DNA from 3 places in the Modestobacter lacusdianchii genome. Region 2 is predicted to be linked to each of the others. Evidence: riboswitches for the same ligand, from Rfam matches in the RefSeq annotation. Region 2 holds a riboswitch; each other region holds the start of a gene.
The links. Region 2 has a riboswitch for thiamine pyrophosphate ahead of thiM (hydroxyethylthiazole kinase). Riboswitches for the same ligand answer to the same signal wherever they lie in the genome.

Region 1: it holds a riboswitch for thiamine pyrophosphate, as region 2 does, so the genes downstream of both, ACJTNH_RS05095 (purine-cytosine permease family protein) here and thiM (hydroxyethylthiazole kinase) in region 2, are expected to answer to the same signal.
Region 3: it holds a riboswitch for thiamine pyrophosphate, as region 2 does, so the genes downstream of both, ACJTNH_RS18670 (alcohol dehydrogenase catalytic domain-containing protein) here and thiM (hydroxyethylthiazole kinase) in region 2, are expected to answer to the same signal.

What each region holds. Positions count from the first base shown of each region.
Region 1 covers NZ_JBJJTJ010000005.1:77,864-85,218, forward strand. Annotated here, with positions in the region: gene ACJTNH_RS05075 (ABC transporter ATP-binding protein) at 1-925, shown strand, start outside; gene ACJTNH_RS05080 (energy-coupling factor transporter transmembrane component T family protein) at 922-1,689, shown strand; gene ACJTNH_RS05085 (TenA family protein) at 1,825-2,433, opposite strand; gene ACJTNH_RS05090 (thiaminase II/PqqC family protein) at 2,430-3,020, opposite strand; TPP riboswitch at 3,065-3,175, shown strand; gene ACJTNH_RS05095 (purine-cytosine permease family protein) at 3,166-4,506, shown strand; gene thiE (thiamine phosphate synthase) at 4,503-5,117, shown strand; gene ACJTNH_RS05105 (FAD-dependent oxidoreductase) at 5,114-5,782, shown strand; gene ACJTNH_RS05110 (FAD-dependent oxidoreductase) at 5,779-6,225, shown strand; gene thiS (sulfur carrier protein ThiS) at 6,222-6,428, shown strand; gene ACJTNH_RS05120 (thiazole synthase) at 6,564-7,352, shown strand; gene ACJTNH_RS05125 (thiamine phosphate synthase) at 7,349-7,355, shown strand, end outside.
Region 2 covers NZ_JBJJTJ010000028.1:18,286-25,640, reverse strand. Annotated here, with positions in the region: gene ACJTNH_RS17160 (signal peptidase I) at 1-552, opposite strand, end outside; gene ACJTNH_RS17155 (hypothetical protein) at 549-1,151, opposite strand; gene ACJTNH_RS17150 (GNAT family N-acetyltransferase) at 1,334-1,783, opposite strand; gene ACJTNH_RS17145 (DUF222 domain-containing protein) at 1,804-3,240, opposite strand; gene ACJTNH_RS17140 (flotillin family protein) at 3,321-4,859, opposite strand; gene ACJTNH_RS17135 (NfeD family protein) at 4,856-5,419, opposite strand; TPP riboswitch at 5,524-5,617, shown strand; gene thiM (hydroxyethylthiazole kinase) at 5,610-6,404, shown strand; gene thiE (thiamine phosphate synthase) at 6,401-7,054, shown strand; gene thiD (bifunctional hydroxymethylpyrimidine kinase/phosphomethylpyrimidine kinase) at 7,051-7,355, shown strand, end outside.
Region 3 covers NZ_JBJJTJ010000036.1:12,584-19,938, reverse strand. Annotated here, with positions in the region: gene ACJTNH_RS18675 (MFS transporter) at 86-1,330, opposite strand; gene ACJTNH_RS18670 (alcohol dehydrogenase catalytic domain-containing protein) at 1,365-2,381, opposite strand; TPP riboswitch at 2,372-2,480, opposite strand; gene ACJTNH_RS18665 (hypothetical protein) at 2,485-2,688, opposite strand; gene ACJTNH_RS18660 (SDR family NAD(P)-dependent oxidoreductase) at 2,801-3,586, shown strand; gene ACJTNH_RS18655 (acetyl-CoA C-acetyltransferase) at 3,691-4,908, shown strand; gene ACJTNH_RS18650 (iron-siderophore ABC transporter substrate-binding protein) at 4,988-6,013, shown strand; gene ACJTNH_RS18645 (hypothetical protein) at 6,074-6,679, shown strand; gene ACJTNH_RS18640 (LacI family DNA-binding transcriptional regulator) at 6,607-7,355, opposite strand, start outside.

The sequences.
Region 1 (7,355 bases), on a different contig from region 2:
GCTCGACGAGCCGACCGCGCAGCTCGACCCGGACGGCGCGGCGCTGGTGCGGGCGGCCGTGACCCGGGCGGTGGCCGACCGGTCGGCGACGCTGGTGGTGGTCGACCACGACGTCGAGGCGTGGCTGCCGCTGGTCGACCGGGTGGTGGAGCTGCTGCCCGGCTGTGGCGCGGTGGAGCACCCGCCCGGTTGGCGACCGGCGCCGCTGCAGCTGCCGGCGCGGCAGGTGCACTCCCCCGGCGAGCTGCTGCTGGCCACCGAGGCGGCGGGCTTCACGCACCGGGGCAGCACGCGACCCGCGCTGGCGGCGACCGACGTCGTCCTGCCGGCCGGCCGCACGCTGGCGGTGACCGGACCGAACGGCACCGGCAAGTCGACGCTGGCGCTGCTGCTGGCCGGGCTGCGGGCGCCCAGCACCGGCCGGGTCGTCGCCTCCCCCGCGCTGACCGCCGGGCTGCGCCGTCCGGTCCTGCCCCCGCACCGCTGGCCGGCGGCGGAGCTGGCGAACCGGATCGGCACGGTGTTCCAGCAGCCCGAGCACCAGTTCCTCACCGGGCGGGTGCGCGACGAGCTGTCGCTGGGGCCGCTGCGCTCCGGGGCGGGGGCCGCGCAGGCGCGCGCCACCGCCGAGGAGCTGCTGGAGCGGCTGGGGCTGGCCGCGCTCGCCGACGCCAACCCGTTCACCCTCTCCGGCGGGCAGCAGCGCCGGCTGTCGGTGGCGACCGCGCTGGCCACCGCGCCCCGGGTGCTGGTGCTCGACGAGCCGACCTTCGGGCAGGACCGGGAGACCTGGGCCGAGCTGGTGGCACTGCTGGCCGAGCAGCAGGACGGCGACCGGGCGCTGTGCCTGGTCACCCACGACGCCGCCGTGGTCACCGCGCTCGCCGACGACGTGCTGACCCTCGGCGCCCCGGTGCCCGCATGAGCGTCCCGCTCGCCCTGGGGCCGGCCCGCCCGGTGCCGCTGTCGGCGGTGAACCCGGTGGCCCAGCTGACCGCGATCGTGGTCGTCACCGCCGTCCTGCTGGTCAGCGGTGACCTGGTGACGCCGGCCGTGCTGCTGGCCGTGGAGCTGGCGCTGCTGCCCGCCGCCGGGCTGACCCGGCCGGGCGACGTGCTGCGCCGCACCTGGCCGTTGCTGCTCAGCGCGGCCGGGGTGGCCTGGGTGAACGTCGCCTTCGGCTCCCTGGACGGCGCGGAGGCCTGGCTGAGCGGGGCGACCTGGGCGCTGCGGGTGGTGGCGCTCGCGCTGCCCGGCATCCTGCTGGTCGCCTCCACCGACCCGGTGCGGCTGGCCGACGCGCTGACCCTGCACTGGCGGGTGTCCACCCGGTTCGCCTACGGGGCGCTGGCCGCGCTGCGGCTGGTGCCGCTGCTGGCCGCGGAGTGGGAGACCATCCGGCTGGCCCGCCGGGCCCGCGGGGTCGACGGCGGCCGCAACCCGGGAGCGCACGTGCGGCTGCTGGCCAGCACCGCGTTCGGCCTGCTGGTCGGGGCGATCCGGCGGGGCAGCCGGCTGGCCACCGCGATGGACGCCCGCGGCTTCGACTCCGGCATCGCCCGCACCAACGCCCGCGGCTCGCGGCTGCGCCCGCTGGACGCCTGGGTGGTGGTCGCCGCCGTGGCCGTCTGCGCGGTCGCGGTCACCGCCAGCGTGCTCACCGGCGCCTGGTCCCCCGCCCTGTCCTGACGGGCCGGGTCGACGCCGACCGGCGGCGCTGGTCCGCGCGTCCCCCGCCCGGCCATGTCGGCCGACATGGCCGTCGAACGGGTCCGACGGGTGGCCATGTCGGCCGACATGGCCGCCACGGCGGCGAGCCGGAGGTCAGAGGGCGGCGTCGAAGAACGCCACCTCCAGCTGCATCGCGCGGCGGTAGGCGTGCCGCACCGGGCGGGTGTCGGGGGCGGTGGCGTCCAGCAGCCGCTCCAGGGTGACCGCGAGGTCCTCGAAGCCCGGGTCGGCGTACGTGGTGATCCACTCGGTGTAGGGGGTGGCCGCCGTGCCGGCCAGCGACTGCCCGAGGTGGGCGTAGAGCCGCATGCACGGTGTCATCGCCGCGCAGGTCAGGCCCACCCCGCCCAGCGAGGCGGTGGCCAGCAGGAAGTCGGTGTAGGCCGAGGTCGCCGGCAGCGGCGCGACGGCGGTCAGGTCGATGCCCCAGCGGGCCGCGTAGGAGCCGTGCAGCCGCAGCTCCTCGCGCACCCCGGCGAGCAGGTCGGCGAAGGTGTCCAGCGCGGCCCGGTCCGGGCTGTGCGCCACCCCGAGCGCGTAGCCGCGGGCGAAGGACTCCAGGAAGAACGCGTCCTGGGCGACGTAGCCGGCGAACCGCTCGGTCGGCAGCGTGCCGTCGGCGATGCCCTGCACGAACGGGTGCGCCAGGGCCGCGGCGGCCAGGTCGGCGTTCTCCGCCCAGAGGTCGGCGGCGAGGCTCACGCGTCCACCGCCATCTGCCAGAACGCCGTCTCGGCGGCGACGACCTCGAGGAAGAGCGCGTCGTCCGCGCCACCGGCCGCGTCGGCCGCCTCCTCCAGGCCGGTGACGTAGCCGGCGAAGGCCGGCACGGTCCAGTGCTCGACGAACTCCCGGTAGGCCGGGGCGCCGGGGGCGGCGGCCGACCAGGCGTCGAGGTAGGTGCGCTCGATCGTCCACAGCGCGGTCAGCGCGGTGGGCACGCCGGCGCCGTCCAGCCGGTCCAGCAGCTCGGCGTAGGCGGCGGTGGCCGGCAGCGCCGGGGCGGTGAGGTCGAGCCCGCGGGCGGCGGCCTGCTGCTCGAACCAGGCCAGCTCCTCGACCAGCGCTCCGGCGCCGCCGGCCAGCACGGCCTGGGCCGGGCGCGGTGCCCGGGCCAGCAGCCGGGCCTGGAAGCGCAGCAGGTCGGCGACGAAGCGGGCGTCCTGCACCAGCCAGGTGTCGAACGCGGCCGGCGGCAGCGACCCGTCGCGCACCGCCTGCAGGAAGGGGTGCGCGGTGGCCCCGCGCCAGGCATCGGGATGACGTCGGAGCAGTTCGGCGACCGGCACGGCGCGGACTCTACGAGGTGGCTAGGGTGGCGCACGTCGTGGCCGATGCCACGTGCGGGAGCTCGGAGAACCGGGCTGAGAGGGCGGCTGACCTGCCGCCGACCGCTGGAACCTGACCGGGTAATGCCGGCGTAGGGAGCTGTCGATGAGCACGTCCGACGTCATCCGCCCGTCCGCCACCGCGGAGGCACCGCTCACCCTGGGCGAGCCACCCGCCCGCACCCTGGGCTTCCGGGACGCCCTGGGCCTGTGGGGCAACCTGGGCATCAGCCTGCTGCTGCCGGTGGCCGCCGTCTTCGTCGTCCTGCCCGACCGGCCGCTGGCGGTGACCCTCGGCGCCGTCGTCGTCGGTGCGGTGATCGGCGCGCTGCTGCTCGGCGGCGCCGCCGGCATCGGGGCCCGGGAGGGCGTGCCGGCGATGGTGCTGCTGCGCGGCCTGCTCGGCCGGCACGCCTCCTGGCTGCCCACCGCGCTGAACCTGGTGCAGTGCATCGGCTGGGCGACCTTCGAGATCGTGATCATCGCCGAGGCCGCCTCGCGGGTGCTCGACGCGCCGCGCTGGCCGTTCGTGCTGCTGGCCGGTGTGCTGGCCACCGCGATGGCGCTGCGCCCGCTCGGCGTCGTCCGGGTGCTGTCCCGGTACGCGGTGTGGGCGGCGCTGGCCGCGATCGTCTACCTGTACGTGGAGGTGCTCCGCGAGCCGCTGCCGGAGCTCACCACCGGCAACGCCACCTCGTTCTGGACGGCGACCGACATCGTCATCGCCCTGCCGATCTCCTGGTTCCCGCTGGCCGCCGACTACACCCGGCACGTGCGCAGCGGCCGGTCCGCCGCAACCGGCGCGGCGCTGGGCTACGGCCTGGCCACGGTGGCGATGTTCACCCTCGGCGTGCTGGCGCTGGCCGCCTACGGCAGCGCCGGCCTGGACGTCGTCGACGCGCTGCTGGCCGTGCCGCTGGGCGCGCTGGCCGTGCTGGTGCTGGTGGTCGTCGAGCTGGACGAGGCCTTCGCCAACCTCTACTCGACCGCCGTCTCGGCGCAGAACGTCGTCGCCCGGATCGACCGGCGGGTCGCCGCGGTCGTCGTCGGCACCGTCGCCACGCTGCTGGCGCTCAGCTTCGACATCGCCGCCTACGAGCCGTTCCTCTTCCTGATCGGCGCGGTCTTCGTGCCGCTGATCGGGGTCCTCCTGGTCGCCTACGCGCTGCGCACCCGGGCCTGGGACACCTCCGACACCGCGCCCGCCCGGCTGTCGCTGCTGCTCCCGTGGCTCGCCGGGTTCGTCGCCTACCAGCTGACCCTGCCGACGTACTTCGGCGGCCCGGGCGCCGGCTGGACCGCCTGGTGGACCCAGCGCCAGCTCGACCTGGGCATCGACCCGGCCAACGGCTGGTCGGCCTCGCTGGTGAGCCTCGCCGTCGCGGCGGTGCTGACCATGCTGCTGGTGCTGCCCGCCCGGCTGCGGGTCCGGCGGACGGCGGCGTGAGGCCCCTCGGCGGGCTGCACGTGCTCACGGACGCCGCCGGCGGGCCGCGCGCGCTGGCCGCCGTGGCCGCGGCGGTGGCCGCCGGTGCGCCGGTGGTGCAGGTGCGGGCCAAGGGCTGCACCGACCGGGTGCTGCACGACTTCGCCCGCGCGGTGGTCGAGATCTGCCGGCCGGCGGGCGTCACCTGCCTGGTCAACGACCGGGTGGACGTCGCCCTGGCGGTGGGCGCCGACGGCACGCACCTCGGTGAGCACGACCTGCCGCTGGCCGCCGCCCGGCGGGTCGCCGGCCCCGGGCACCTGCTCGGCGGCACCGCCCGCGACCCGGAGCGGGCCCGGTTGCTGGTCGCCGAGGGCGCGGACTACCTCGGCGTCGGCCCGGCGTTCGCCACCACCACCAAGACCGGGCTGCCCGACCCGATCGGGCCGGCCGGGGTGGCCGCGGTGGCGGCGGCGGTGCCGGTGCCGGTGGTCGCCATCGGCGGGGTCACCGCCGCGCGGGTCGGCGAGCTGCTGGCCGCCGGGGCCGCCGGCGTCGCGGTGGTCGGTGCGGTCTCCACCGCCGCAGACCCCGGTGCGGCGACCGGTGAGCTGCTGCGGGCGCTGCGATGACCGACGTGGCGGTGGCCGGGGGTGGCCTGATCGGGCTGGCGGTCGCGTGGCGGGCGGCGCAGCGGGGGATGTCGGTCACCGTGGTCGACGACGCCCCGGGCACCGGCGCCTCCGAGGCCGCCGCCGGGATGCTCGCGCCGGTCACCGAGGCCGCCTACGGCGAGGAGGCGCTGCTGCGGCTGTGCCTGGCGTCGGTGCAGCGCTGGCCGGCCTTCGCCGCCGAGCTGGAGGCCGCGAGCGGGACGCCGGTCGGGCTGCGCACCGCCGGCACCCTGGTGGTCGGCTTCGACGCCGACGACGTCGCCGCCCTGGGCGCGCTGCACGCCTACCAGTGCGAACTCGGGCTCACCGCCGAGCGGCTGACCCCCTCGGCCACCCGCCGCCGGGAACCAGCGCTCACCCCGCGGCTGCGCGGCGGGCTGGCCGTGGACGGTGACCACTCGGTCGACGGCCGGGCACTGCACCGCGCGCTGCTGGCCGCCGCGCAGGCCGCCGGCGTGCGGGTGGTGCCCCAGCGGGTCGCCGAGCTGCTGGTCGAGGGCGGCCGGGCCGCGGGTCTGCGGCTCGCCGACGGCTCGGTCGTGGCCGCGGACGCCGTCGTCCTGGCCCTGGGGCGCGCAGCGGTGGGCTGCCGGGCGTGCCGCCGCTGCCGGTCCGCCCGGTGAAGGGGCAGGTCCTGCGGCTGGCCGGCGCGGCTGGGCTGCTCGGTGGCACGGTGCGCGCGCTGGTCCGCGGCAGGCACGTCTACCTGGTGCCCTACGGCGAGGGCCGGCTGGTGGTCGGCGCGACCACCGAGGACCGCGGCTTCGACGCCACCGTCACCGCCGGCGGCGTGCACGACCTGCTGCACGACGCGATGGAGGTCGTGCCCGGGGTCAGCGAGCTGGAGCTGGTCGAGACCCTGGCCCGCTGGCGCCCCGGCACCCCGGACAACGCCCCGCTGCTCGGGCCCGGCGGCCTGCCCGGGCTGGTGCTGGCCACCGGCCACCACCGCAACGGCGTGCTGCTCACCCCGGTCACCGGTGACGTCGTCGCCGGACTGCTGGCCGACGGCGCGCTGCCCGAGCTCGCCGCCCCGTTCACCGCCGAGAGGTTCACCCACCGATGACCGTCCCGATCACCGTCAACGGAACCCCCGCCGACTTCCCGGCCGGCACCACCGTCGCCGGGCTGGTCGCCGAGCGCAGCGGCGGGCACGACCGGGTCGCGGTCGCCCGCAACGGCGACGTCGTCCCGCGCAGCAGCTGGGCCACCACCGAGCTCTCCCCCGGCGACCGCCTCGAGGTGCTCGCCCCGACCGCAGGAGGCTGAATGTCGAAGGACCCCCTTGCCCCCCTCGAAGGACCTCGTCCGCCTCATCCCTCACAAGCTCGGGACGAAGCCTCACGGGCTCGCGGCGGGCCCCTGCACGGGGGCCTGCAGGAGAGCGGGCCCCTGCAGGACGGCCTGCATCAAGAGGAGGCGACCGACCCGTTCACCATCGCCGGGCAGCCCTTCACCTCGCGCCTGGTGCTCGGCACCGGCGGCCTGCCCAGCCTCGAGGTGCTGGAGCGGGTGGTCCGGGCCTCGGGCAGCCAGCTGGTCACCGTCGCCCTGCGCCGGGTGGAGGCGGTGCCCGGCGGGTCGATGCTCGAGGTGCTGGAGCGCTGCGGCGTCCGGCTGCTGCCCAACACCGCCGGGTGCCGGACCGCCCGGGAGGCGGTGCTCGCCGCCCGGCTGGGCCGGGAGGCCTTCGGCACCGACTGGGTGAAGCTGGAGGTCATCGGCGACGAGGTGACACTGCTGCCGGACGCCGTCGAGCTGGTGGACGCCGCCGAGCAGCTGGTCGCCGAGGGGTTCACCGTGCTGCCGTACACCACCGACGACCCGGTGCTCGGCCGGCGGCTGGCCGACATCGGGTGCGCCGCGGTGATGCCGCTGGGCTCGCCGATCGGCAGCGGGCTGGGCATCCGCAACCCGCACTCGATCGCGCTGCTGCGCGAGGCGGTCGACGTGCCGGTGGTGCTCGACGCCGGCATCGGCACCGCCTCCGACGCCGCGCTGGCGATGGAGCTGGGCTGTGACGCGGTGCTGCTGGCCTCGGCGGTGACCCGCGCCCGCGACCCCGAGCGGATGGCGCTGGCCATGCGGCAGGCGGTGGAGGGCGGGCGGCTGGCCCATGGCGCCGGGCGGATCCCGCGCCGCTGGCACGCCCAGGCCTCCACCGCGATGCAGGGGCGCCCGGAGCTGGGATGACCC
Region 2 (7,355 bases):
CGGTGGGTCGTCGTCGGGACGCCGGTGCGCGACGGAGAGCGCCAGCAGGGCGAGCAGCCCCAGGCCGGTGCCGACGAGCGGCAGCACCCGGCCCTGGGTCAGCCACACCGCCGGCTGACCGACCAGCGGCAGGCCGAGGGTCACCACGCCGTGCACGGCGGCGGGGTCGACCAGTGACCCGTCCGCGGCCGCGTTGGCGTCGCCCTTGAGCTGCAGGCCGGCCGGCTGCACGGCGACCAGCCGGTGCAGCCGGAGCTCACCGGGGGAGTCGGGGTCGTCGACCAGCAGCACCTGTCCCGGCTCGAGCCGGTCCGCCGGGACCGGCCGGACGACGGCGACGTCCCCGACGGTGAACGTGGGCGCCATCGAGCCGGACAGGACGACGCTGGACTGCCAACCGACCAGCACCGGCAGCACCGAGATCGCGAGCAGCACGGCGAGGGCGCCGAGCACCACGCGGGCGAGGGCGGCGAGCAGGAACGCCGTCCACCCCTGTCGCCAGGAGGTGGGCGCGGGGGCCGGGACGGCGCCGGCACCGAGGGTGGCGGTCATCGGTTCTGGGCCTCCCACACGAAGGTGAGCCGGGCCGAGCCGCCCTTGACCCGCGCCGGGGCGCTGGCCGAGAGCGTGAAGGTGAACTTGTAGGTGCGGGTCTCCGCCGTGGTGCCGCCCGCGGTGTCCCAGGGCAGGATGCCGCGGGCCCAGCTGGTGGCGAAGGACCCCATCGTGGTGGTGACCGTGGTGCCGGCGGAGCGGAAGCCGGCGCAGTCGGCGTTCACGCCGCCGCCGGTGCCGGCGTCCCAGGAGAGCTGGAGGTAGCTGGCCAGGTCGCCGGTGCTCGTCCGGTCCCGGGCGTAGAGCCGCACGGTCGCCGGCAGCGAGCCGGTCGAGGTGACGATGACGCACTCGGTGACGCTGTCGCCCGGGCGCATCGCCGGCAGGCTGAGCGGCGCGATGCCCTCGATCTCGTTGGTCAGCGCCACAGTGCCGGTGCCGATGCTGGCGGGCAGCGCGGTGGTCTGGTCGGTGAAGCCCGCGTAGGCGGTCTGCCAGAGCAGCGCCGCGGCGAGGACGAGCGCGCCGGCCGTGGACACGACGACGCCCCGTCGCGTCGCGCGACGGCTGGGACGGCGGAGGCGCACCCTCGTCATGCCTGGCTCTCTCCGGGGCTCCGGTGAGGTCGGCCGGCGGAGGCCACCTCGGAGCCTTGGACGCTAGGGCCCGCCCACCCCCAGGAGAAGACGCAAGGTCACCAGATCACTCCGCTGGGTGACGGGCGCTGCGGGCAGGTGACAGCCCTCCGGGTGGCCCGGTGACCCAGCGTCCGCGCGGGTCAGCCCCGGCCGGCCAGCCGCATCGGCAGGTGTGGGATGCCGTCCTCCAGGTAGTCCGGCCCCGACCGGCGGAAGCCGAACCGCTCGTACCAGGACTCCAGGTACGCCTGCGCGCCGATGTCGATCGTGCGGCCCTCGCACAGCTCGATGCCCCGCTGCACCAGCTGCGCCGACAGCCCCCGCCCCCGGGCCTGGACCGCGGTGGCCACCCGGCCGATCGCGCGGTCCTCGCCGTTCTCCAGCAGCCGGATCGTCGACAGCACCGTGCCCTCGTCGTCGGCGAACCACAGGTGGAGGGTCGTCGGTTCGGCGTCGCGGCCGTCCAGCTCCGGGTAGGGGCACTCCTGCTCGACGACGAACACGTCGACCCGCAGCCGCAGCAGCCCGTACAGCTCGGCGGGGGTCAGTTCGGCGAACCGGGCGGTGCGCAGGGGAGGGGCGTCGGTCACCGGCTCATCGTCGCAAGCACTCAGGACGCCGTCCGCCGCAGGTGGTCGCGATGTGCCAGCAACGCCCAGACCACGTGCCCGAGGTCCATCCGTTCCCCGCCGGCCGGCATCTCGTCCGGCAACTGGGCGTCCGGCACCAGGGTCAGCGGCGGGCGCGGCACGTTGGCCGGTTGCCCTGCGGGAGAGATGACCGGAGCTGCGGCGAAGGCCGGGTCGGGCGGGCCCCAGATCTGCTGTCCGGCCCGGTCGTGGGCCACCAGCTGCGGGCCCCGGAGGCGCAGGACGATGCCCTCGTCGTGCACGAGACCGTGGTCGACGTCGCACAGCAGGACCATCGCCGACACGTCGGTGCGGCCACCCAGCCGCCACGGCCTGAGGTGGTGGGCGTGCAGCCGTTCGATCCGGGTCTCCGTGCAGCCCGGTCGCGCGCAGCCGCCGTCGCGGGCCAGCAGGGCCCGCCGCTGGGCCCGGGTCGCCAGCCGTCGACGGCGTCCCAGCGCCAGCGGCTGACCGTGCCGCTCGACGATGACGCTCAGCGACGCCTCGCACGCCATCCGCCGGACCTGCGCCGGGGTCAGTGCCGGCCCACCCTCCAGGTGGGCCCGACCCGCGGCGGCGTCATCGGCCAGCACGTCGGCGTCCACGTGTACGACCACCTCCCGGCGAGGTGGGTCGCCCGCTCGCCGGCCGGTGTCGGCGGCGACCTCGGCCAGCTGGGCCAGCGCCCGGCAGCGGCGGGCACTGGCCCGTTCCCGAGGGAACGCCCCGGGGTCGGCAGGGCACTCGGTGGCCGCCGTCTCCCTGGCCGCCGTCTCTCCGGTGGCCATCGCCCCGGTCGCTGCCGCGCGCTCCCGGCGGGTGTCCCGTTCCACCAGCGACTCGACCGCCGCCAGCAGGGCCGCACCCGACTCTCCGTCCATCCGGACCTGCAACACCAGCATCCCGTCGGCGTCCCAGTGCCACTGGAAGGACCGCTTCTCCGAGACTCGGCCCTCGTCGACGGCGTCCGACCGGCGCCAGGCCCGCACCACTCGCTCCACCTGGGAGGCCGTGGCGTGCCGCGCCAGCTCGACCAGCTCGACCTCGGTGGCGGGGTCGGCCACCCGGCTGATCGCCCGCACCTTCGAGTACGACAGCCGGCCGGCGGCGAACGCCTCCGCCGTCACCGGCAGCGAGCCCAGCGCTCGGGCGACCCGGACGTGCTCCCGCGCGGCGCCCGGACCCATCCCGCACTGCCAGGCCAGCCAGTGCGCGCAGCTCCGGACGCCGACCTCGCCCCAGCCCTCACGGGCGTCGAACTCCGCCACCAGCCGCAGCCAGGCAGCCGTCGCCGCTGCCAGGCGCACCGCGCCGGACCTGATCTCCCGGGCCAGCTCCGCCACCGACCGCTCGCCCGGCTCGCCACCCAGCGCCGAGTCGCCCACCGACGCGCCGCCCACCGCCACGAGTGCACCCATGCCGCGATGCTGCTCTCGGGGTATGACAGAACCGCAGCTCAGCGACCAGCAGGCGTTCCCGCGGGAACGCCTGCGGTTCGTCAGTCGCGCGCCGGTGCGGTGCCGTTGCCGTCGAGCGGGACACGCGTGACCGGCGCCGCCTCGCCCACGCTCCCCGCGGCTCCGTTGCCCAGCCGCTTGAGCAGCGCGGCGACGTCCAGGCCGGTGAGGTCACCGGACAGCTGCAGGCCCTGGGCCACGTTCGCCGCCACCGAGCGGCCGAGCGAACCGGCGCCGTCGGCGGAGATGACGGTCATCTTCTCCACCGCCGACAGCGGGGCCGAGGCCGCCGCCACCACCTCGGGGAGCACCTTGACCAGCAGGTCGAGGATCGCCGCCTCGCCGTAGTTGGCGAACGCCTCGGACCGGGCGTCCATCGACTCGGCCTCGGCCTTGCCGCGGGCCAGGATCGCGGCGGCCTCCGCTGCGCCCTCCCGCTCGACCGCGTCGGCGATCGCCTGCCGGCGCTGCTTCTCCGCCTCACCCCGCTTGGCGCCCTCGATCGCCTCGGCCTCGGCCAGCGCCGAGCGGCGGGCCCGCTCGCCCTCACCGGACAGCCGGGCCTGCTCGGCAGCGGCCTGGGCGGCGGCGATGGTCGCCTGCCGCTGCGCCTCTGCGGTGAGGATCGCGGAGTTCTTCCGGCCCTCGGCCTCCTGCTCCACCCGGTACCGCTCGGCGTCGGCCGGACGGCGCACCTTGGTGTCCAGCTGCGCCTGGGTCAGCGCCGCCGTCCGCTCGGCGACCTTCTCCTGCGCGGTCAGCACCTCCTGGTCCTGCGCGGCCTGGGCGAGCGGCCCGGCGGCGGCGGCGCGGGCCTTGGCGGCGTCGATCTCCGCGTCGATCTCGGCCTGCTTGAGCTGCAGCTGCCGCTGGGCCACCGCGATCGCCTCGTCGGCGAGCAGCTGCTCCTGCTGGGCGGCCTGCCGGGCGCGCGCCTCGGCGATCGACGCCTCCTTGAGCACCCGGGCGGCCTCCGGGCGGCCCAGGTCGGCCAGGTAGCTGCCCTCGGCCTGGATGTCCTGCAGCTGGAAGGTGTCCAGCACCAGCCCCTGACCGGTGAGCGAGGACTCCGCCTCCTCGGCGACGGCGGAGGCGAACGCGGCCCGGTCGCGGATGATCTCCTCGATGGTCAGCCGGCCGACGATCGACCGCAGCGCACCGGCCAGCACCTCGGAGGTGAAGGTGTCGATGCCCTCCTGCTGGGCGAGGAACCGCTGCGCCGCGGCGCGGATCGCGCCCTCGTTGCCGCCGACCTTGACGATGGCGACGCCCTCGAGGTCGCACTTGACGCCCTGCAGGCTCACCGCGCCGCGGATGCCGACCGGGATGCGCCGGCTGGACAGGTCGATCGAGTGCAGCTTCTGCACCACCGGGAGCACGAAGACGCTGGCCCCCATCACCACCTTCTGCCCGGACATGTCGCGGCTGACCGCGCCGTCGGTGCCGGTGACCGAGCGGCCCTGCCGGCCGGTCACCAGGAAGGCCTGGTTCGGCCCGGCGACCTTGATCCGGGAGAGCACCAGGAGCACGAGCAGCAGCACGAGGACGGCGATGCCGCCGATGGCGATGAGCAGGGTCACGGCTGGGTTCCTCCGGGGTCTGGGAAGAGGTCGGTCGGCTCCGGTGCGGTGGAGGCGACCTGCACGGAGGTCTCCGTGAGGGTGTCGACGACGTAGACCGGGGTGCCCGCGGGCAGCGGCACGTCGCTGCGCGCGTGGTACTTGAGCTGCTGGCCGGCCACACCGAGCCGCACCTCGCCGAGCCCGCCGGCGGGCACCCGGGAGACGACGACCCCCTGGGCACCGAGCAGCCGGTCGGCGGTGAGCGTCGGCTCGGTGGGCATGTCGCGCAGCAGCGCCGACAGCCGGACGGCGCCGGCGGCCAGCGGGAGCGCCACCACCAGCCCGGCGAGCAGGGCCAGCAGCACGGTGGCGGCGCCGGGCAGGGCGGGCAGCAGCGCGGTGGCCGCGGCACCACCGAAGCCGATCCCGCCGAGGAACGCGGCGATCGCGGGGAGGGAGAAGGGGCCGTCGGCGTCGATCGGGCCGATCTCCCCGAGCTCGCCGGCCAGCAGTGCGACGACGAGCACGAGCAGGCCCAGCCCGCCGACGACGAGGAAGGCCACGGCGATGGGGTCCACGTGCCCTCCTCCTGGGTCCGGCGCACAGAGTCGCAGGTCAGCGGCTCGTGATCAAGCCGAGCGAGCGCACCGGCCGCGGCCGGCCGGGCGCGGTGCTAGCGTCCGGGCCTGACACGGGGTGTCCCGCCCGGGACTGAGAACACACCCGTCGAACCTGCTCCAGTTCGCACTGGCGAAGGGATGTCACGGCGTGGACGCCACCGCTCTGCGCGCCGCCGCCACGGCGCTGCGCGACTCCGCACCCCTGGTGCACTGCCTCACCAACACGGTCGTGCAGACGATCACCGCCAACGCCCTGCTGGCCATCGGCGCGGCCCCGGCGATGGTCGACGAGCCCGCCGAGGCCGGCGAGTTCGCCGCCGTCGCCTCCGCCGTCCTGGTCAACGTGGGCACGGTGCACCAGCGCACGGCCGAGGCGATGCGGCTGGCCGCCCGCGCCGCCGGTGAGGCCGGCCGCCCCTGGGTGCTCGACCCGGTGGCGGTCGGTGGGCTCACCTTCCGCACCGAGCTCGCCGCCGACCTGGTCGAGCTGCGGCCCACCGTCGTCCGGGGCAACGCCTCGGAGGTGCTGGCCCTGGCCGGCGCCGGGAAGGGCGGTCGCGGCGTGGAGAGCACCGACTCCCCGGAGGCGGCGCTGGAGGCGGCCCAGGAGCTGGCCCGCCGGACGCTGGGCATCGTCGCGGTCAGCGGGCCGGTCGACGTGGTCACCGACGGCGAGCGGGTGGTCCGGGTGGGCGGTGGGTCACCGCTGCTGACCCGCACCACCGGCGCCGGCTGCGCGCTGGGCGGCGTGGTCGCGGCCTACGTCGCCACCGCCGGCGACCTGATGACCGCCACGGTGGCCGCCCACGCGCACGTGGCGCTGGCCGCCGAGGCCGCCGCCGCGCGGGCCGCCGGGCCGGGCACCTTCGCCCCGCTCTGGCTCGATGCGCTGGACGCCGTGGACGGCGACGCCCTCGCCGCCGCCGACGTACGCGGCTCATGAGGGCCGGCTTCGACCCGACGCTCTACCTGGTCACCGACACGGTGCTCTGCGCCCCGCGGTCGGTGCCCGAGGTGGTGACCGCCGCGGTCGCCGGCGGGGTCACCGCCGTCCAGGTGCGGGACAAGACCGCCAGCCACCGGGAGCTGCTCGCGCTGGTCCGCGCGGTGCAGGTGGTGCTGCCGCCGGCGGTCGCGCTGATCGTGAACGACGCCGTCGACATCGCGGTGCTCACCGGTGCCGACGGGGTGCACGTGGGCGCCGACGACCTGCCGCCCGCCGAGGCGCGCACGCTGCTCGGGCCCGACGCGCTGGTCGGCGTCTCGGTGGGCAGCGCGGCCGAGCTGGACGACGTGCTGGCCCTCCCCGCCGGCACGGTCGACCTGGTCGGGCTCAGCCCGGTCTGGTCGACCCCCACCAAGCCCGACGCCGGTGCGGCGCTGGGGCTCGACGGCGCCCGGGAGCTGGCCGCCCGGGCGCGGGCCGGCGGGCTGACCTCGGTCGCGATCGGCGGCATCTCCGCGGACACCGCCGCCGCGGTCGCCGCGACCGGGGTCGACGGCATCTGCGTCGTCTCCGACATCTGCACCTCGGCCGACCCGACGGCTGCGGCCCGGGCGCTGCGCACCGCGCTGAGCGGGGTGCCGGCGTGACCGCGGCCGTGGCGCTGACCATCGCCGGCAGCGACCCCAGCGGCGGCGCCGGCATCCAGGCCGACCTGAAGACCTTCAGCGCGCTGGGCGCCTACGGCACCGCGGTGCTCACCGCGCTGACCGCGCAGAACACCCGCGGCGTCACCGGGGTGCACGGCGTCCCGGCCGGGTTCGTGGCCGAGCAGGTGCGCACGCTGCTGGCCGACGTGACCGTGCACGCCACCAAGCTGGGGATGCTGGGCACCGCCGAGGTGGTGCGCGAGGTCGCCGCGCTGCTGGCCGGCCGTCCGGCCGGGCCGGT
Region 3 (7,355 bases), on a different contig from region 2:
GGGGTGGTCCGCCCGGGTGAGCGGGCCCCCGGTGGCCCGCTCATCCAACTCCGGATGTGTGAACAGCGGAAGTCCCGCCGACCGGTCAGACCGGGCGGACCTGTCGCGGCATGGCCAGCGCGGCGAGCAACCCGAGCCCGAGGACGGCGGCGCTGACCGCGAACGCCACCTGGAAGGAGAAGGCGTCGGTGAGCCAGCCGGCGACCAGCGGCCCGACGACCGCACCCAGGTCGGCGACCATCTGGAACACCGCGACCATCCGGCCGCCACGGCGCGGGCTCACGTCGCCGACCAGCGCGGCGGGCACGCTGGCCAGCAGCGAGGCGCCCAGCCCGAAGGTGGCCATCGCGATCAGGAACGCCGCGGTGGACGGCGGCAGCACGAGCACCGCGATCGACGCGGTGGCCAGACCTGTGCCGAGCACCAGCGACGGGCGCCGTCCCCAGGTGTCCGACAGCCGGCCGGCCCGCAGCAGGCCCAGCGCCTGGGCCACCGACCCGGCCAGCAGCCCGGCGCCGGCCCAGGCCACGGTCTTGCCCAGCTCCTCGGTGACGTACAGCGGCACGAGCGAGTTGCGCACGCCGAACAGCACCCACCCGACGCCGAGGTTGGCGACCAGGGCCGCCAGGTAGGCCCGGGAGCGCAGCGCCTGGCGCAGCCCGCCGGCCTCGGTGCCGGGCGGCGGGACGGCGGCGGTGGAGGGCTCCGGCCCGCCGCCCTGGTCGACGCCCGGTGCGGTGGCGGCCGGGGTGGGCGGGAGCGCGGCCGGCCGGAGCAGCACCAGCGCGACCGCGCCGGCCACCAGCAGGAACCCGGCGTAGACGAAGAACGGCACCCGCGGGGAGATCTCGGCCAGGAAGCCACCGGCGGCGGGCCCGGCGATGCCACCGAGGATGAAGCCGCCCTGGTAGGTGGCGGCTGCCCGGCCCCGCTGGTGGGCGGGAGCGGTGCGCAGCAGCAGCGACAGCGCGGCGACGGTGAACATAGCGCTGCCGATGCCACCGGCGGCGCGCAGCGTGACGAAGAGCGGGAAGTTGCCGGCCAGCCCGGCCAGTCCGGTGGTCACCGCGACGATCGCCAGCCCGGCGGCGAGCACCGCCCGCTCGCCGATCCGCTCCACCAGCGACCCACCGCCGAAGGCCGAGACGAACCGGAAGAAGGCGAAGGCGCTGACCGCGAAGCCGACGGCGGTGGTGCCCACGCCGTAGTCGCGGACGAACAGCGGGATGGCCGGGGCGACGACGCCGAAGCCGAGCGCGACCACGAAGGCGACGATGGCGAGGACGCCGACCTCGCGGGGGAGGGGGGCGTCCTTGCCGCGTCGTCGCACGAGCGCCGATCCTCACACGGGCGCCCGGCCGGGCTCAGGCCTGGGGGTGCAGCACCAGCCGGCCGGTCACCTCGCCGGCCCGCAGCCGGTCCAGGGCCTCGTTGACCTGGGTCAGCGGCAGGGTGGCGGCCACCGGCGGGGTCAGCTGACCGGCTGCCGCCAGGCCCACCGCCTGCTCCAGCTCGGCCAGCGTGTTGCCCACGCTGGCCAGCACCCGCTGCTCGGCGACCACCAGCGCCAGCGGGCTGACGGTGAGCTGGTCGGCGCTGTAGCCGACCAGCACCAGCCGGCCGCGCCGGCCCAGCACGCCGGTGGCCAGCTCGAGGGTGGCGGTCACCCCGGCCAGTTCGACCACCACGTCAGCGCCCTGCCCGCCCGACAGCCGGGCGACCGCGTCGGCGGCCTCGCCCGGTGGCACCGCGGCAGTGGCCCCGCAGCGACGGGCAGCATCCCGCCGGGCGGCGTCCCGGCTGACCGCGATCACGGTGGCACCACGCCGCCGGGCCTCCTGCACGGCGGCCAGCCCGACACCGCCGCTGCCCAGCACCAGGACGACCTCGCCGGGCTCCACCGCCGCCTCGGCCAGCGCGTGCACCGCGGTGGTGCCGGCACAGCAGAGCGGGGCCGCAGCGTCGAAGGAGACCTCGTCCGGCAGCCGGACCAGGCAGTGGGCCGGGACGACCAGCTGCTCGGCGAAGGCGCCGTCCGCGGCGAAGGCCAGCACGCCCCGCGGGGTGAGGCAGAGGTTCTGCCGGCCGCGCAGGCACCAGCGGCAGGAGCCGCAGAACAGGTAGTAGTAGACGGCGACCCGATCGCCCTCGGCCCAGCCGGTGACCGCCGAGCCCACGGCCTCGACCACGCCGGCGGCCTCGTGGCCCAGCGTCATCGGGGTGCGGGACGGCGCGTAGAGCCCGTCGGTGAAGTGCAGTTCGGTGCCGCAGACACCGGCGGCGTGCACCCGCACCCGCACCTCGTCGGGCGCGGGGCTGGGGACGGGGACGTCGTCCAGGGCCAGCGGCCGGCCTGGGGCATGGAGACGTGCGGCGAGCATCGAGCAGCTCCCTCCGCCGGCATGAACCGGATCAGGTTGGACGGTCGGCGGTGGTCGTCCGCCTTCTCAGCCCGCGCCCGGGCTCCCGTGTGCGCCGATGAAGCTACCGGGCCTGCTCCACGGGCTCGACGCGGCGCAGGAACGACCGGATCGCCAGGTGGTGGGAGAGCTGCTCGCGGTGCTCGTCGCAGGCGGTCCAGACCTTCTCCCGGTCCGGGGTGTGCAGCTTCGGGTTGTTCCACACCAACCGGGAGGTGGCCGGCGCCCGGCAGCCCTTGGCCGAGCAGATCAGCGCGTCGTCCGTCACGTGCTCGAGTCTGGCCCCCGACGTCCGGGTGACCGGGAGGCCGGTGTCGGGACCGGCCCGGAAGTCCGCCGATCCGCGTGACGACACCGGGACGGCTGGGTACGGCCGGGTCATGACCGACACCAAGCCCCTCGCACTCGTCACCGGCGCCTCCAGCGGGATCGGGTTCGAGCTCGCCAAGCAGTTCGCCCAGCACGGCTTCGACCTGGTGATCGACGCCGAGGACCCGACCATCGACACCGCCGCGGCGCGGCTGCGGGCCGAGGGCACCGAGGTGATCGCCGTCCAGGCCGACCTCCGCACGCCCCAGGGCATCGAGCAGCTGTGGACCCGGGTGCAGGGGCTCGGCCGGCCGCTGAACGCCGCGGCGCTCAACGCCGGCGTGGGCCGCGGCGGCGCCTTCGTCGACACCGACTGGGCCGACGACCTGGAGATCATGCAGCTCAACGTGGTCTCCACCGCCGCGTTGCTCAAGCTCTGCCTCGTGGAGATGACCGGCCGCAACGAGGGCCGGGTGCTGGTGACCTCCTCGATCGCCTCGACGATGCCCGGCGCCTACCAGCCCGTCTACAACGCGTCCAAGTCCTTCGTGCAGTCGCTGACCGAGGCGGTGCAGCAGGAGCTCAAGGACTCCGCGGTCACCGTCACCTCGCTGATGCCCGGCCCGACCGACACCGACTTCTTCAACCGGGCCGACCTCGACGACACCGCCATGGGCAAGGGCCCCAAGGACGACCCGGCACAGGTCGCCGCCCAGGGCTTCGAGGCGATGATGAGCGGGGAGGAGAAGCTCACCGCCGGTTCGCTGATGACCAAGGTGCAGGGCGCGGCGAACAAGGTGCTGCCCGACGCGTTCAAGAGCTCCGCGCACGAGGCGATGGCCAAGCCCCGCGACTGACCTCCCGCCTGCGACGACGCCCCTCCCCGGTCCGCCGGGCGAGGGGCGTCGGCGTTCCTGCCGAACGCCGTGCCGGGCCGGGGGAGGGCTGGCAGAGTGGGCGCATGGACGACGTCGTCATCTGCTCCCCGGTCCGCACCCCCGTCGGCCGCTTCGGCGGGGTCTTCGCCGGGCTCTCCGCCAACGAGCTGGCCGCCTCCGCGCTGCGCAGCCTGGCCGAGCGCGCCGGCCTCGGTGAGGGCGAGGTCGACGACGTCATCCTCGGCAACTGCAGCCCGAGCGGGGAGAACCCGGCGATCGGGCGGATCGCCGCGCTGGACGCCGGGCTGGGCGTGCGGGTGCCCGGGCTGCAGATCGACCGGCGCTGCGGCTCCGGCCTGCAGGCCGTCATCTACGCCGCGATGCAGGTCGCGGCGGGTTCGGGCACGGTCGTGGTCGCCGGTGGCGTGGAGTCGATGAGCAACGTCGAGCACTACGCGCTGGGGCTGCGCACCGGCGCCAAGGGCGACGGCGTGATGCTGCACGACCGGCTGGCCCGCGCCCGCGAGACCGCCGGCGGCATCCACCACCCGGTGCCCGGCGGCATGCTCGAGACGGCGGAGAACGTGCGCCGCGAGCACGGCATCGACCGGCTCGAGCAGGACGCCTGGGCACTCCGCTCCCAGCAGGCCGCCGGGGCGGCGATCCGGGAGGGGCGGTTCGCCGACGAGATCGTCGGGGTCGAGGTGCCGGCGACCCGGAAGACGGCGGCCCGCCTGGTCACCGAGGACGAGCACCCCCGCCCGGACACGACGATGGAGGACCTGGCGAAGCTCCGCCCGGTGATGGGCCGGGTCGACCCCGAGGCCACCGTGACCGCGGGGAACGCCTCCGGTCAGAACGACGGCGCCGCGCTGTGCATCGTCACGACCCGGGCCGAGGCCGACCGCCGCGGCTGGGAGCCGTTCGTCCGCCTGGCCGGCTGGGCGGTGGCCGGCGTGCCGCCGGAGACGATGGGCATGGGGCCGGTGCCGGCCACCGCCGCCGTGCTGGAGAGGACCGGCCTGAAGCTGTCGGACATGGACCTCATCGAGCTCAACGAGGCCTTCGCCAGCCAGGTGCTGGCCTGCCTGCAGGAGTGGGGCCTGGACGGCGCCGACCGCGACCGGGTCAACGTCAACGGCTCGGGCATCTCGCTGGGCCATCCGGTCGGCGCCACCGGCGCACGCATCCTGGCCACCCTGGCCCACGAGATGCGCCGGCGCGAGGCCCGGTACGGCCTGGAGACGATGTGCATCGGTGGCGGTCAGGGGCTGGCCGCGGTCTTCGAGCGGGTCGTCTGAGCGGCCCTCGTCGGGCTGGTCCGGAGCCGGAGACGGGACCCGCTACTTAGGTAAGCCTTGCCTGAGGTAGAAAGTGCGCATGTTCCGCACCAGCTCGCCCATCGCGCGACGCACCTCGATCACCAGCCTGGCCCTCGGCACCGTGGCGATGGCCGCCCTGACCGGCTGCTCGCCCGGCTCCGACGACGCCTCCGCGGACGCGTCGTCGTCCGGCGCCGCCGCCGAGACCACCTTCCCGGTCACCATCGAGCACGCCTACGGGGCCACCGAGATCCCCGAGGAGCCCGAGCGGGTCGTCTCACTCGGCTACACCGAGCAGGACGCGATCCTGGCGTTCGGGGTCGTGCCCGTCGCCGTCCGGTACGCCTTCGGCCCCGAGGACGACGTCTTCTTCCCCTGGGCCGACGAGGCCGCCGGGGACGCCGACCCGGAGATCCTGCCCCGGGCCGAGGTCGACCCCGAGCAGATCGCCGCCCTGCAGCCCGACCTGATCATGGCCGTCACCGCGGGCCTCACCGAGGACGAGTACGCCACGCTGTCGGAGATCGCCCCGGTGGTCGTGCAGCCGGCGGAGTACATCGCGTTCGGCACCCCGTGGCAGGAGCAGACCCGGGTCACCGGGCAGGCGCTGGGGCAGCCCGAACGCGCCGAGGAGCTGATCGCCGACGTCGAGGCCCAGGTCGAGAAGGCCGCCGCCGCGCACCCGGAGTTCGCCGGGAAGACGGTCACCCTCTCCGGCCCGGCGTACGAGGGCGAGTACCCCTTCCACACCTCCGACGACACCCGCACCCGCTTCTTCCTGGACCTCGGCCTCATCGTCGACCCGGCGCTGGACGCCGCGGCGCAGAGCGACTTCTACGGCACGGTCAGCCGCGAGCAGGCCCAGATGCTGGACGCCGACGTGCTGGTCTTCCAGGTGGGCTCCGAGGCCGAGCGCGCCGGCATCGAGGGCGACCCGGTGCTCGCCGGCCTGTCCACCGTCACCGCGGGCCGGTCGCTCTTCATCGCCGACGACGACTACGCCGCGCTCCAGTTCGCCAGCGCGCTGAGCCTGCCCTACCTGCTCGACAGCTTCACCCCGCAGCTCGCCGAGGTGCTGGGCTGAGCTGACCTGCACTGCCCGGCGGGGGGCTCGTCGCGCCGGGCGGTGTGCCGGGGTGCGGACGTGCCTCGCAGCCGGGCGGCGCTGGCACACTCCGCTCGTGGCTCGCCGGCGTCCGCGTCCTCCCCGCCCCGGCGGGTCGTCGCGGTGGCAGGCGGCCGGTCGGGCGGCCGCCTGGACGGCCGCCGTCCTCGGCACTGCCTCTGCCGGGGTCAGTGCGTCTGGACGGCGGGTGGCACGGCCCTGCTGGACACCGTGGGGGGCGCGGTCGAGCAGCTGGCGCGGCAGCGCTCGGCGGCCGCCGTGCTGCTGGGCGTCGTCGTCGTGGTCGCCAAGCTGGTGGGCGCCGCCCTCGGGCCGGCCGTGCGGCGGTGGCCCCACCGGCCGTTGCGGTGGCTGGCCCTGGTCGCCGGCGCGCTGCTCACCGCCTGGGGTGGGGCGAACGTGCTGCTCGGGAGTGCGGTGCTCGCCGGTGTGCTGGACCTCGGCCCGGTGGCCGACGAGCGGGCGCTCCGGTGGCACGTCCTCCTCTGGGACGCCTGGTTCCTCCTCTGGGGGGCGGCGCTGCTGGCCGCCGTCCTGCTCGCGCGGGCCGGTCAGCGCAGCGGTGCGGTCGACCCGCGCGCCACCAGCACCGGTTCGACCAGCTCGGCCCGGCGCAGTGGCTGAGCGGTCTCGCCGGTCAGCTGGGCCAGCAGGAGGGCCGCCGCGCGCCGGGCGAGCAGCTCCGCCCGGTTGTCCACGGTGGTCAGCCCCGGGGACCACCACTCGTAGAACGGCTCGTCCTCGGTGCAGATGACCGACATCTGGTCGGGCACCCGCAGCCCGCTGTCCCCGAGCGCCGGGACGGCACCGAAGGACGCCTCGTGGTTGCTCACCAGCAACGCCGTCGGCTGCTCGGCCAGCGCGAGCAGCTCGCCGGTGGCCTCGCGGCCGAAGTCGGGGGTGAACGGGCCGCGGTGCACCAGCTCGTCGACCACGGGCACCCCGGCGGCGGCCATGGCGGCCGCGAAACCGGCGTGGTGCAGCCGCCCGGAGGTGATCTCCGGCGGGCCCTCGATGGCGGCGATCCGGGTGTGCCCGAGCCCCAGCAGGTGCTCGGTGGCCAGCCGGGCCGCCGTCTCGTAGGCCGACATCACCGACGGGGCCAGCGAACCGGGCACCTCACGGTTCATCGTCACCACCGCCCGGCCCTCCCGGACCAGGGTGTTGACCAGGTCGGTGTTGGCGCCGGAGCCGGCCACGACCACCCCGTCGAAGGAGTGCTGGCGCACCGTCTGCAGGAACGCCGCCTCCCGGCCCGGGTCGCCACCGGTGGTGCAGACCAGCACCTGGTAGTCCTGCT